DNA from 2 places in the Thalassobacillus hwangdonensis genome. Region 2 is predicted to be linked to the other one. Evidence: riboswitches for the same ligand, from Rfam matches in the RefSeq annotation. Region 2 holds a riboswitch; the other holds the start of a gene.
What was found. A riboswitch is a leader RNA that binds a small molecule or an ion and turns the genes downstream of it on or off. The one in region 2 is predicted to bind thiamine pyrophosphate.

Region 1 (7,336 bases), on a different contig from region 2:
TTCAGGTCCGCTTCTGTCAGATGCAGTCTTACATTGCTCTCATCCATTTCCAGCGCTTCAGCAAATAAACTCCCCAGGCCACGTACTTTACGATCGACCTGCATAAACAGATCCAGCCCGTCGCCAGTGAAGTTGAAAATCAACTCCAGCTCATCTAAATGACCACGGAATTCTCCACCAGGGTAAAATTCAAATTCCTGCACGTATCCTAAACGCTTGGAATATTCCATTTCCACTTTACGCATCTGGAATCCGAGCTCTTTCTCTACTGCGTCCAACACATTCAAAACATAAGGATGCGCAGATACCGAGATGGGATCTCGATCATTCGGATCAAGGCCTCTCGGGATATCCAGTCCTGTTTCGAACCAGACAGGAATCCGATTCATCGTAACAGGGGTTTGGTATGGGAGAATGACGGAAAAAGGTACTACCTTCTCTTCCTGCTCACCGATAGTAATGTTCTGAGCAACATGGTACCTCTTCAGTTCCACTCGTTCTTTCACTTTCCGGTCGTTTACCTCACGTACAGCCTCCGTCATCAAAAATACACGGATGCCGTCAATCTGCTGCTCGACGTTCCCTCCAGTGATTACGATGCGTCCGCTCACTTCTTCTCCAGGAAGGAATTGATCTTTCTCCAGCTGTAGGTCCACCTTTGCTGCGCCTACCCCCATACTTGCCATCATTTTCTTAAACATATACTCACCTCATTTATTTTTTGTTGAGACTTTTGAATGACTCCTTTTTAAATCTATTCTGCAAGTCCGTGGAATTTCCCTTTTTACTGTCACCACTTCAAATGTTTTATTTTTTCCATTATGGGAATCTTGTCTATGAAAACAAACCTAGAAAGGATGTTAGGAAATGAAGCCTTTTTTAAGAGAATACACAAATGATGAAAAATTGATGGAAGACGTAAAGAAAATTAAAGAGGAAGGCATAGATAAAAACCATGTCTATGTGCTGTCCCATGATGATGATCGTACAGAAAGGATAGCTAAAAACGCGGGCGCAAATACAATCGGTTTTTCCGAGCAGGACTTCAAGAGCGCAGTCGGAAACCTGTTCAGTAAAAAAGGTGATGAATTGAGGACGAAACTTCAGGAAATCGGATTCTCCGAGCATGAAGCAGAAACATACGAAGAAGATATGGACGAAGGAAAAGTACTATTGATCGTAACAGATGATAAAGCTAGCCGTTTATTTGCATAAGTGAAAGACCCGATCAGATTCTGATCGGGTCTCTTTATTTAGACTAGGTTCCAGGGCGGGAAATTGAGGTTCGCCCGTAAATCTAGATTTTCGCTCATAAATCAGAAATTCCGCTCACAAATTCGAAATATCGCTCATAAACACCTCAAAACCGCTCACAAACCTGAGATTTCGCCCATAAACACCAGAGCCCAGATCAAGCACCAGCATTAAAATCAATAAGTGGTGAACCAGAACAGCTTCTGAATTCGATATGTCGCATTTCTAAGGAACGTAAGGTTATCCTGATATTCATGATAGTCGGCAGTGTAGTGACCGTCTTCATTCGACCAGATCCTGTTGAAATAAGCGTTGACCTCCTGGAATACTTCTTCTTCAGATGGTCCGGTTATTTTCACATCCGCTTCCAAATTCAGATCGTCCAGATTCCGGTTCGTATAGTTGGCGGATCCGCCAATAATCACATCTTCTTCCGGCTTATCAACATATAACAATTTGGTGTGGAATTGTTCGATATTGACATCGTACCACCTGAGATTCATATTCTCACTGTCCAGGTCATTCAGTTCACTTGCAACAGGCAAGTTCGGCAGCCCTGTCTTCTCATGGCCAAAGGCTGTTTTATTCGGGTCCATCACGATATTGACTGTAGCTCCCCGTTTAGCTGCATCCTTCAATAATTCAATCACTGTCCGATCGGCAAGGTAATACATTCCAAGCCAGACGGTGTCCTCTTCTTTTACATTCTCAAGGGTTTCAATCACCCCATCATAGATTTTACCTTCTGTAAGGAATTGTGCCTTTAAAGGTCCGGAAGTCTCTTCGAACTCGAGTTCATCAATATCAGGAAAGTCCGCTTCGCCTGAGTAATCAACAACCGCTTTTTCTGCTTCCAGAATGTCCTTGATGATCGGTCCTGTCACTTTGAACGAAACGTTTTCATGGAAACCACTCGCATTGTGCGGGTTAGCCGTCTGAACGATCGCAGCGTCTTCCGTTACCAATACTTTACGGTGATTCGCTTTGATATTCATCAATTTCATATAAGACCGCAATGTGACATCGGGGGCATTTTTAGCGAAAGGATTGGCAATCCATCCGTCACCCTCCTGACCGAACCATTGGATGAATGTACGCCACAGTGATGAATATAGAGGATTCGAGTCGCGCAGCTCATTCAGATCCGTAATGACAACATCGACCCCATTATCACGCAGTCGATCGATCGCTTTCGATTCATAAGAGTGATACACCGTATTTACCGGGTCCGTGATGAACACGGCCTTCAAATCCGGATGCTTCTCTTTCTGTGCTATGATAGCATTTGTAAGATTTTCAGATATTTCGGGGAAATTATATTTCCCATCGGTATATCCATTGAACAAAAACATATCTGCTACGATGAATTCCTCCGCTTCCCCGATCGTCCTGTACAATTCCTGGAACACCTGTCGCTCCTGGACATGCTCACCAGCCGCATTTTCGTATGTCAGATCATAAAAGAACTCGATATCATTCAGCTCATGAACTTCGCCTTCATAGGAAATCCCATCCGGTAACGGTTTGAATGCTGTATGATATGCAATGACAACTCCTAAGTAAATCATGAATGCGATAAGTACCCATACTTTCTTCTTCTTAAAAAACCTGCGTATCCGCCCCAAACATTCCGCCCCCATTTTCGTATTATATCTACCTTCTATTTACACCAATAAATGGAGATTCAAACATGGGTAATTATTCCTCAGACGAAGCACATGAATTGCATAAGAGTTTCCCATCAACATGTTCTCCATCCAAGAAGCCATCCCGGCAATATACATTGTTCCCACATCGCTCACATTCACCGACAAGTTCGATCATCGACAGGCTCCTTCCTTTCGACTTCTTTTTATCTACACTAACACAAAAGCCTCCTCACCAAGGGTGAGAAGGCTTGATCGTAAGCTTATGCCTGATTTCTTACTTCATTCGTATTCGTATAGGTTGAAACGTTATCGTTATTCAATAAGATCCTTGGCTGCTTGGCAAACAGGAAGCCAAGTCCGATCGCACAGATGATGGCAGATGGAAGCATGTAGGATCCATTGTAGACAAGAGAATAGATCCAGACAGGTCCTTCTGCATACTCTGCAAAAAATACGATTCCTGCAATATAGTGAGCAAGAAACCGGAACGTACTGCCTACAAAAATCCCCAATGAAACATATGTCCAGAACTTTTTCATTTTCTTCTCGCGCAATGCATTACGCACACCTGCTGCAAATAGACCAGCCAAGCCTAGTACCGTAAAGGCAAAACCATAATCGATGAGCCCTTGAAGCGGCGTATAGATCTGTCCTCCGGTCAATACTTGGAACAAGCCGTATAAGAAACCGGAAAGCAATCCACCTTTAATTCCCCATCGGAACGCGACGAGGAAAATCGGGATCATCGCAAAGGAGATCGATCCTCCTTGAGGCAGTTTCACCGCTGGAATCAAGTCCAGCATCGTCGCCATCGCTGCAAAGATGGCAACCTCCACCATGAATAGTACTCGCTTATTTCTCATTTGTTCCCACTCCCCTTAATTTTTGGCAACAAAAAAAGCAATGCCAAGGGGAAGCTTCCTGATGGACGGGTCCCGTAAATGCATTGCACCATCAAAAAAGCCACCATTCCTACGCTAGAATTAACTAACAGGTTCGAAGGGTCTGAACGGATGTCCACTCTCAGCCATTAAAGGCTCCCCTTGAGGGCTTTGAAACCTATGCTTTTTTTGCTTATATCTATTATAACAAATCACAGAACCTAATCAACGTTGATTAATAAAGCTGATTGAATACTTCGGCAACCTTCTCTACTACAAAGCTGCTCTGGCCTCTGTCTTTCACATCTTCCACCATCATGGCAATGAGCAGCTCAGGTGATTCAGTTGGATACCCTACGAACCAGCCATTCTCTTTTCCATCTTCATCATCTTTTGAAGTTTTCAATTCGGCTGTACCTGTTTTGCCTGACAATCGAATATCGGCTTCTGCTGCGTCTCCTGCTGTGCCTGCAGAATCATTGACCACTCCATCTAAAGCTTGGCGGATTAAGTCCGAATACTCTGTATTCATTGCATTCTCTTTCCATATTGCAGGAGTGCTTTCACCGGATAACAGGACAGGCTCCAGTATATTACCTTCATTGAATAATGGTGTATAGCTCGCAGCCAGATGAAGTGACGACATTTCCAGTTCACCTTGACCATAGGATGTATCCGCCTGAAGCACTTCACTTGTCAATTCATTGTTGCTGGACACCTGGGAAGCTTCTACCGGATAACCTTTTGAAGGAGTTTCTGTGAAACCGAACCTTTTATACGCATTTACAAGCTCTGAACCTTCCATCCTTAGTGCTGCCCGTGCGAAAAAGATGTTATCCGAGCGGATTAAAGCCGTTTTCACGTCCACTTCACCATCTAAGCCGTGGACACGTGTAACCGAATTACCGCCCCATGACTCATCTTTTTTCCAAGTTGAGCCTTCAATCGTCATCGTCTCCTCAGGTTTGATTGCTCCATTTGAGAGCAGAATCGCTGCACTGATCGGCTTTAAAGTCGATCCAGGTGCGTAGGTAGCAGCAAACCGATTCAAATTGTTTTCATTTGTAGGCATTTCGACGTTCTGTGCCGCTTTATTCGGATCGAAAGCAGGCGTACTTACGAGCGCCTTCGTTTCACCGGTCTGAGGATTAATGGCAGCTGCATGTCCGGTATCTCCTTTCAACGATGCATACAGCTCATTTTGAATAGTCGTATCAATGGTAAGGGTGACATCTTCTCCATTGGTGACTGGTTTTTCAGCTATAGTCACTTTACTGGTCTTTTCCTCTTCACTTTCCGTCTCACGTTCTGCATAGATCGTGTATCCAGGTGCACCATGGAGCTTTTCTTCATAAAGTTGTTCCACGCCTCTTGCACCGATCTTACTGTTCGCGTGATAATTCACCGCCGTTTCTTCATCCATATTATCAAGATCTTCAGCCGTAATCGGTGCAACATAACCGATCAGGTGTGCCGCTGCTTTTCCTAAGGGATAATAGCGAATATTCGGCTCTTTTTTCCAATCAATTGGTGCGATTTCTTTAGCATCATTCAGCAACTCTTCCTCTGAAGGGTGGACATTCCTTAATGGTACCAACAGGTGAGGCTGCACCCAGCCCGCATTCAATGCCTTGTCAATCTGTTCCACACTCAGTCCCAGGACAGATGCGATTTCTTCTTTTTCCTTCTCCTCATCAGTGAACCTTTCAGGTACGACACCGACACTATAAAAGTCTTCATTGATGGCAAGTCCATTTCCATTCTTATCGAAAATTTCTCCCCTGACTGGGTCCACCTTATTCAAACCAAGCTTTTCTCCATTAGCGATCTGCGGGAAGATATATCCCCGATCCCATGTTACATTCCAAGTCATTTCTTCACTTTCTTCATCAATTGGCTGCTTGACCATTGCAGCTTCATAATCAAATGTTATCTTACCAGCCATCGAATTCATTTCCACCTGGAAAGGAATACGAACTTCCTTTACATCTTCTTCCCTTTCTTCTTCGGGTGGTGTGTCATCAAAGGACACCTTTACATCGGTGATCTTAAAATCATCATAGACTTTTTGAAAATATGTAACAGCTTCTTCTTTACCATATGTTTCTCTGGCATTGTTGCTGATCATTTCATACATGTCTTCGAACTTCTGCTCTTCCCAGAGAGAAGTATATTCGGAAAACCTTTCCTCAGGAGTCACTTCTTTTTCTTCCTCCTGACATGCAACTAATAAGAAAAACGATAGAATCAGTACCATCATACTAAGAATACGTCTCATGATATCCTCCTTCTGGAAACTTGATGATTCTATTATCTTATCATATTTCATTGGAGGGTTGTGATTTGACACTAGTACGTTGCATCGCTAAAGTATATGGAGGACTTATACTCATCATGAATGGAGGTTTACGATGCAATCGAACAACAGGAATAAGCGTGCATTTTTGCCATTTATTTTGTTCTTAGCATTATTCTTAGGCTCTGGTATTCTTACTGGAGATTTTTATAAAATGCCGATACTTGTAGCAGCTCTGTTAGCTGCCGGTTTTTCATTAGCCCAAAATAGAAAGAAACCGTTGATGGAAAAGGTAGAGGAATTCGCTAAAGGCGCTGGCCACCCGGATATCATGATCATGGTGTTCATCTTTATTCTTGCAGGTGCATTCTCGGAAGTGGCCACCCAAATGGGAGCAGTCGAATCAACAGTCAATTTGGCGTTGAGTGTGCTGCCACAAGGTCTTATCATTGCCGGGTTGTTCATCATCGGAGGGTTTGTGTCGATTTCGATGGGTACTTCCACCGGTACGATTGCTGCACTGGCTCCAATCGGAGTAGGAATCAGTGGTGAAACAGAAATTTCACTAGCCCTTTCCATGGCAGCTGTCGTCGGAGGTGCAATGTTCGGGGACAACCTTTCGATCATATCGGATACAACGATTGCAGCTGTCCGGACACAGAAAACGGAAATGAAGGACAAGTTCAAAGTCAACTTCTTCATCGTCCTTCCAGCAGCTATCGTGACAGCCGTCCTGCTTGTAGTATTCACTTTTGGAAGTACTGGTTCAGTAGAAGCAGAATCCTTTGTATGGTACAAGATCCTCCCTTACCTCGGAGTGCTGGGATTTGCCATTGCAGGTCTGAATGTGATGCTGGTGCTTGCTGGTGGTATCCTTCTCGCTGGAATCATCGGGCTAATGGATGGCAGTTTCGGCATCAGTGGTTTTACAGGAGCAATGACAGATGGAATCAACAGTATGGCTGAACTGATCTTCCTGACGTTGCTTATCGGCGGAATGGTTGCGATGCTTCGGAATAATGGAGGACTTGAGTACCTATTGAGTGTCATGACGAAACGGATCCGTTCCAAAAAAGGTGCCGAACTAAGTATTGCTGGTTTAGTGAGTTCCACGAACCTGTCTACTGCGAATAACACGATTTCGATCATTACGACTGGTCAACTGGCAAGAAATGTTTCTGATCAATATGGAATCGATCGCAGAAAAACAGCAAGCCTGCTGGATATCTTCTCCTGCAGCGTCCAAGGGTTGATTC
Region 2 (7,336 bases):
AAATAAAAGTTTTTTTCTCAGCTCTTTATTAAACTTTCCGAAATAATGCAGTCAGCAAACCTTCTACACCGAATAAATCTTCACCTTCGAATGCGTTCATTTCCCTGATTTCGATTACTTCGAAGTCTTGGAAAATCGTTTGCAACTTTTCCGGGGTAAACCCTAATCCACCTTGGAGGGAACGTTGTTCATATACTTCCCAGTCCTCCATAGAAGAGCCGCCAAGTGGGCCGTTTTCCACAAAGCAGGTGAGCGCAAAATGACCGCCGGGCTTCAGCGATTTATTCAATAATTCAAGATAATTCATTCTTCGGTGAGGAGCAATATGATGAAAACAGCCTGAATCATAGACTAGGTCATAGGATGCCTTCTCCACATCCAGGTTAAAGATGTCTTCGTTCCTGAACTGAACGTCCAACCCCATCTCCTTTGATCGTTCTTCTCCCCATTTCAAACCTTCTGTCGATCGATCCACTGCGTCAACATCACATCCTTGCTGCGCGAGGTAAAGTGCATTTCTTCCTGGACCGCAACCCAACTCCAACACCTTTTGGGGCTGGATCATTTTCTGTTGAAAATAGCTTACTAGATTTTCATCAGGAGCATTGATGAAAAACGGAATTTTCTTATTCCGATCTTTGTAGAATTCATTCCAGTCAAAGGTGCGCTCGGCCATTAACTGGTCATCGAGCATGTTTAAGAGATCATCATATGTACGTATCATTTCCCCACCATCCTCTCACTATATTTTACCATTTTCAGAGGGAGTAATGGTGTCTAAGTGGAGTTTGTATAATAAGTTTCCGAGTTTGTACAAATAGGTGTGAGTTTTGTTTAATAAAGGCTCGCATATGTTAAATAACTGATTCAATTTGTAAAAAGAATATCCAGAATTTTGAAACCCTTTCTTCCGCAAAACGTATATCAATTACAGTTATTAACAGAAAAGGAGGTGGAGCACTTGGATGAAAGACGCCGACAGATTTTATTGACGATTGCCATCATCCTATTTATCAGCAGCTTACTTATCCCATTCGTCGTTGTGTTCTTATTGCAGGATTTATTCTTTACAGACCGATCACAATGGTTCTTCATCACACCAACAACCGCATACATAACCTTCATGGCAGGGATGATGTGGCCAGCTATCGTCATTTTCATTCACTTACTGATCCAGACGAAATATAACTTCAAATCCTATAAGTGGGTGAGCATTGCACTGATTCCATTGAGTATCCCGGTCTTGTTGTTCGGTCTTACGAATTATTACTACTTCGATGATCAAGGAATCAATTACAATCACCTGACCACTACAAATCAAATGACATATGAATGGGACGGATTCAAAGAGGTTGAAAAAATCTATTCGAAAGAAGACGGTACGACAACGCTGGTAGAATATCGTTTTTTGACCAAAAAAGATGAAGAAATCTTCGTACCGGTGAATATGGATTTCAGAAATTATCAATCTAGAATTCTCAAATATTTAGAAGAAAACAAAGTGAAAGTCATCGATTCCATCTGACAGAAAACCCTCAAGGCACAGTCGCCATGAGGGTTATTTGTTTACAGATTCTGAACGGTACGTAAGATATCATCGGACTTTGTTATCACAGAGATCACGGCTACTCCATCCGCTCCTGCTTCAAGAACATCCGCTGCATTCGTTTCATTTATCCCACCAATCCCTACAGTTGGAAGGTCAGGATAAACGTGTTTAACTTTTTCTAAAAAATGGACATCCACAGGCTTCTTAGCATCTTCTTTCGTAGTTGTAGCAAACATGGGTCCAACACCCACATAATCGACTACCTCAATCGGACTTCGCTCAAGTTCAGCCAGATTCGAAATGGAAAGACCGATGATCCGATCAGGAAATCGGCGCCGGAGCTCTTCTGCGGAAAGGTCATCCTGACCAACGTGGATCCCATCTGCTTCTAGAGGATCGACAAGCTCAACATCATCATTCACAAAAAACAAAATGCCATGTTTCCTGCAAATCTCCCTGAGTTTCCTGCCGAGTGCCAATTTTTCAGCACCTTCTAGAGATCCCTGCCCTTTTTCACGATACTGAAAAGCTGTAATACCTGCACGGACAGCCTCTTCCAATACTTCGCAAGAATCTCGATCACAGTTCTGGCTCCCCATCACAAAATACTTTCTTAATTTTGAATACAGGTCTTTGCTCATGCCCGCAGTTCCTTCACTTCTGCACTCAGCGAATCTATGAAAACTGGTACAAAACTGCCTGATCCGTTTACCTCTGCAGATGATGCAGCATGAGCGGCAGATGCACCGTAAAAAGCTACAGCTGTGTAAGCTTGGTCCAATCTACTCCCTGAGGTTGTCAAGCAGGCTGTGAGAATGGAACCGAGCAGACACCCTCCGCCAGTCACTTTTGCGAGAATAGGATGACCAGTTTCATTGATTCGGCATGTCTCTCCATCATGGATGACATCCTTGGCTCCAGTTACGACTGCCACTGTCTTATAGGTCTGTGCCACCTGCTGTGCAATTGCTTCCGAATCCCCTTCGCCAACAGCGTCTACACCTTTTGTTTCTAATTGTTCACCAACCAATGCTCCCATTTCACCAGCATTTCCTTTGATCGCAGTGAATCGGACTTCCTTCAAGAGCTTATCTATCACATTTTTTCGAAAAGAAGTAGCAGCCACTCCTACAGGATCAAGCACTACCGGGATTCCCTTTTCATTCGCTGCCTTACCAGCCTTTATCATGGCATCAACTTCATTTGAAGTGACCGTTCCGATGTTGATCAGCACGCCATCAGCAAGGAAAGCCATGTCCCCAGCCTCTTCCACCTCTTTTGCCATGATCGGTGTGCCTCCGAAAGAGAGCAATCCGTTTGCCGTAAAGTTCATGACTACTTGATTTGTCAGGTGATGAATCAACGGCTGCTTTTCCCGGACCTCCTGTAGTATTTGTTCATTCATAATGAAAAACCTCCTCGCGTGTTGCCCAATGATTTGTTGGTCCGCTACCCTTACCTAGCGAAAAGGAGTGACGGATCGCTGCTGTTACATAATTTTTCGCTTTCTCGACGGCATCCACCAACGGAACGCCTTGGCTTAAATATGCCGTAATCGCTGCTGAGTACGTACATCCCGTTCCATGGGTGTTTTTCGTTTCAACCCGATCAGATGAGAACACATGCATCGTTGTACCATCGAATAAATAATCGATGGCTTCACCTTCCATATGGCCACCTTTTATAAGGGCAGCTCCTGCTCCGAAACTTTTCACGATGCTTTCTGCAGCAAGCTTCATATCTTCAAGTGTCGTAATCTTTTCACCGATGATGTCTTCCGCTTCAGGAATATTAGGAGTGACGATAGCAGTCAATGGCAGCAGATTTTCCCGTAAAAATTGGCGCGCTTCCGGTTGGATGAGCGGGTCTCCGCTTTGGGCTACCATGACCGGGTCCATCACATATGGTGAAGACTCATCTTTGAGCCATTCACCGATTCGCTTCATCATCTCTCGATTGGCGATCATCCCTGTTTTCACTGCATGAACAGGCATGTCAGAACGAATCGAATCCAACTGTGCCTCCAGCATTCCAATCGGAAGGTGGTGAATATCCTGGACACCTGTTGTGTTTTGCGCAACGACGGACGTGATCACGGACATTCCGTAGCTTTTCAATTCCTGAAAGGTTTTAAGGTCTGCCTGGATTCCAGCACCACCACTCGGGTCGGTCCCGGCAATCGTCAGCGAACAGGGGATGCGTCTACTCATTTGATCACCGCCTCATGTGCCGGCCACTGTTCACACGTATAGGCCATTTCCCAAAAAGCCAATTCCAGCTGACAGCTCTTACGGAAAGCATCTTTCATTCGAGTCCGCTCTTTATCAGAAGCTTCAGCTGCCACTTCGTCCAATCGTGCACGAAGCTTGTCTGTCACCTGTTCGACTTCCTGATCCGCATAAAATTGAATCCACTCGTTGAACGGGTGGGCCGTATCCGGGCGATATTTCTCCACCAATTCTTTTCCAATTTCCAAGTACGTCCAGGGACATGGCAACAGTGCACCCAGAATTTCCCCGAGATTGCCGGTATGCGCATGATAAAGCATGTGCTTGACGTAATGGTCTGCTGTCGGTGGTAAGGGATACCCTTGGAGCTCCTCATAGCTCACACCGATCTGTTCGCAGAAATTGTTGTGCGGATGGATTTCACTGTTCAGTACAAACCCGATCTGGTCATTGAAATATGCTATGTCTTCACGCGCTGATGATTTTGCGATTGCCAGTCCATACACATGCATGAAGGCATTCAAATATTCGTAATCCGCTTTGATATAGTGGGTTAATGCTTCTTTCGGTACATCGCCCTTTCCGATTCCATCGACAAATGGGTGATTGAAAATCAGTTGGAAAAGGTCATCATTTTCTTTACGAAGAATTTCAGTGAAACGCATCGTTTTTGCCTCCTCATGTTTTTCAGGAAGCTGCGTTGAGGAAAAGTAAAATGTAGAGAAATAAAGAAGAGTATCTCCCGACTACTTCCCTTACGCAGGCATTATCCTGATCAGGTTCCAAGGGATCAAGGAATCTCCTTATCTCAGCTTCGAAAAGCACCCCTAGTAGTTTCGATGTTTAATAGTTATGAAGTAAGTGTTCCTGTTTTACTCTGGATAGGACCAGCCATCCAAGCATTGCCCCTGTCACACTGCTCACAAGGAATGATGGCATAAAGAAAAACGCTCCGAATGTGGTCCCCATCAGAATTTTTGCATATGGCACGGCGAATAGTGCACCAACTACACCAGTACCAAAGACTTCACCAGCTGCAGCCCATCCCTTTTTACCGAGCTTCTGATACAGGAATCCTGCCAGAAACGCACCAATCATCCCGCCTGGAAACGCAAGCAGCGAGCCAAGTCCGAGCAGATTACGAATGAGCCCGATCATGAACGCAATGATGACGGCAGGCAACGGTCCTAAGGTAATGGCTGCTATTACGTTGACCGCATGCTGGACTGGGTAAGCTTTCGCAATTCCTGCTGGAAACCAAAGGAACTGCGCCCCCAATGTACCGAGGGCTACAAGCACCGCCATCGTCGTCAATAAACGTGTCCGATTTATTTTAAACACCCCCTTTTCAGGAGCCTGCATGGCATCTGGACCGTCGACCAAACAATAAAAAGCCAGGTTCTGTATTAGAACCTGGCTAAATAGGAAAAGTGAATAGACTTTCGTCCAACTACTTCCCTACGCTGGTATTAACCAGATCAGGTCCATAAGAGTCGGAAGCTCATTCGCTTCCTCTCAGCCCATGCATGGGCACCCCTAGTAGTAAATCATTAAGTATTGAATTTTATTTGGTCGTCTTCATCTTAACAAATGAAACAGAGGTTGTCATAGTCATTTAGAAACATTCTGTAAAATCCTTATGCAAACTGTTCTTTCTTACGGTAGACCATCCCATCGGCTGTCGCCAACAGTTCTCCATGCTGATTTTTGACAATCATCCTGTACAGTCCGAGCTTTGGATTCTTCGATTCCTCAGTAGCGGTCGCTGTAACTGTGTCCCCCAGCATCCCAGCACGCATGTAATTCATATTGACGTTGATTCCGACGGCAGTCTGTCCGTACGAATTACTTGCAATCGCAAATACTACATCAGCCAACGAAAAAATGGCCCCTCCATTCGCAGCTCCGTGAAAATTCATATGGTTTTCAGTAATCGTCATCGACGCCTTCGCTTCTCCTTCACCTACATGATCAACGGAAATCCCAAGAAACTTTGCATATGGATCTGCATTCACACGATCGAGTACTGCTTCCTTCATTCCTCATTCCTCCTGTTTTTTCTTAAAGTGTATAGTTAAGGGACATCACGATGATGTCCCTTAAATGGCTTTTATTCTTTCAACATCCATTTACCATCTTTCACTTCAGCAAGTACCATACTGTCTGCTTCCAGCCCATTATGATCTTTGTCACTGAAGGAGAAGATTCCAGTAGCACCTACGTAACCATCTACATCATTTTCCAAGTAGTCTCGAATAGCTTCGCGGTCTGTGGCACCTGATTTAAGCGCTTCTACAACCAACATCAAATTATCGTAACCATAAGAACCGAAGTTGGTTGGTTCACTATCATATTCTGCAGTGTACTCATCGTAGAAACTGGAAATGACATCATACTGCTCGTCATCCTCTGGAATTTGTGTCGGGAAGAGCAGTTTTCCTGTAGGTATCGTCACACCTTCCGCTGCATCTCCAGCCAGGTCGATAAACGACTGTTTTGCAATACCATGGCTTCCAATGTACGGAATGTCCATGCCAAGCTCCTTACTGTTCTTTGCAATAATTGCAGGACCTGGGTTCGTTCCCCAGACAACCATCGCCTGTGCGTCTGAACTATCAATCTTCGTCAGCTGCGTTTTCATATCCGGATCGTCCGTATTATAGCTTTCTTTGATGACGATCTCCATGCCATAGTCGCCAGCAAGTGCTTCCAGCTGTTCGACACCACTTGCTCCGAAAGCATTGGAATCTGCCAGAACAGCAATCTTGTTCATGCCTTCATTCTGCAGGTGCATATAGATTCGCTCGACAGCGTGTGCATCGGAGTGAGGTGTTTTGAATACCCATTTCGATTCTTCGACAGGGGACACGATACTTACCGCAGCTCCTGCAGAGATCAGTGGTACTTCATTGTCCATTGCAATCCCTTTCATTGCCAGGCTTGCTCCAGTAGTCGTCGATCCTACGACAGCCAGGACATCTTCATCATGGATCATACTGTTCATTTCTTCCATTGCTTTTTCCGGCGTCGATTCATCATCTGCCAGAATGATTTCTACCTTCTTCCCATCGATTCCGCCTTCATCATTGATCTTCTTCTCAAGCAGCTTTGTAGCATTCCACTCCGGTTCCCCAAGCGGACTTCCTGGTCCAGTCTTTGAGTAGATTGCCCCGATCTTATACACATCGGAATCCCCTTGAGCTTCTTCATTACAAGCAGTCATTACTGCAGCTACCATGACCATCAACAACAGACTAAGCCATTTTTTCATCCTTACTCCCCCATTCAATTATTTTCAATCAACTCACAGTGTGACCTAGGAAAATCTCTTTCACTTCTGGATTATGTAGTAAATCCTTTGCTCGACCTTCCTGGACAATCGTGCCGTGAGACATGACATAACCACGATCAGCTATTTTCAATGAAGCGCTTACATTTTGTTCAATCAACAGAATGGTCACTCCGAATGCATCTCTCAGTTGCTGGACATAATCCAACACTTCCTTGACGATGAGTGGCGCAAGTCCAAGAGACGGCTCATCCAGTAATAACAGGTCCG

Region 1: another riboswitch for thiamine pyrophosphate. It lies ahead of thiT (energy-coupled thiamine transporter ThiT); the one in region 2 lies ahead of tenA (thiaminase II).

What each region holds. Positions count from the first base shown of each region.
Region 1 is NZ_JBHTKL010000001.1:326,706-334,041, reverse strand. It holds gene ACFQ2J_RS01795 (sporulation protein) at 1-701, opposite strand, end outside; gene ACFQ2J_RS01790 (general stress protein) at 868-1,215, shown strand; gene ACFQ2J_RS01785 (phospholipase D family protein) at 1,431-2,879, opposite strand; gene thiT (energy-coupled thiamine transporter ThiT) at 3,164-3,766, opposite strand; TPP riboswitch at 3,856-3,957, opposite strand; gene ACFQ2J_RS01775 (penicillin-binding transpeptidase domain-containing protein) at 4,020-6,062, opposite strand; gene ACFQ2J_RS01770 (Na+/H+ antiporter NhaC family protein) at 6,196-7,336, shown strand, end outside.
Region 2 is NZ_JBHTKL010000006.1:100,650-107,985, forward strand. It holds gene ACFQ2J_RS15965 (class I SAM-dependent methyltransferase) at 29-724, opposite strand; gene ACFQ2J_RS15970 (hypothetical protein) at 962-1,525, shown strand; gene thiE (thiamine phosphate synthase) at 1,567-2,190, opposite strand; gene thiM (hydroxyethylthiazole kinase) at 2,187-2,954, opposite strand; gene thiD (bifunctional hydroxymethylpyrimidine kinase/phosphomethylpyrimidine kinase) at 2,947-3,759, opposite strand; gene tenA (thiaminase II) at 3,756-4,442, opposite strand; TPP riboswitch at 4,512-4,616, opposite strand; gene thiW (energy coupling factor transporter S component ThiW) at 4,621-5,109, opposite strand; TPP riboswitch at 5,216-5,325, opposite strand; gene ACFQ2J_RS16000 (hotdog fold thioesterase) at 5,415-5,816, opposite strand; gene ACFQ2J_RS16005 (ABC transporter substrate-binding protein) at 5,888-7,048, opposite strand; gene ACFQ2J_RS16010 (ABC transporter ATP-binding protein) at 7,077-7,336, opposite strand, start outside.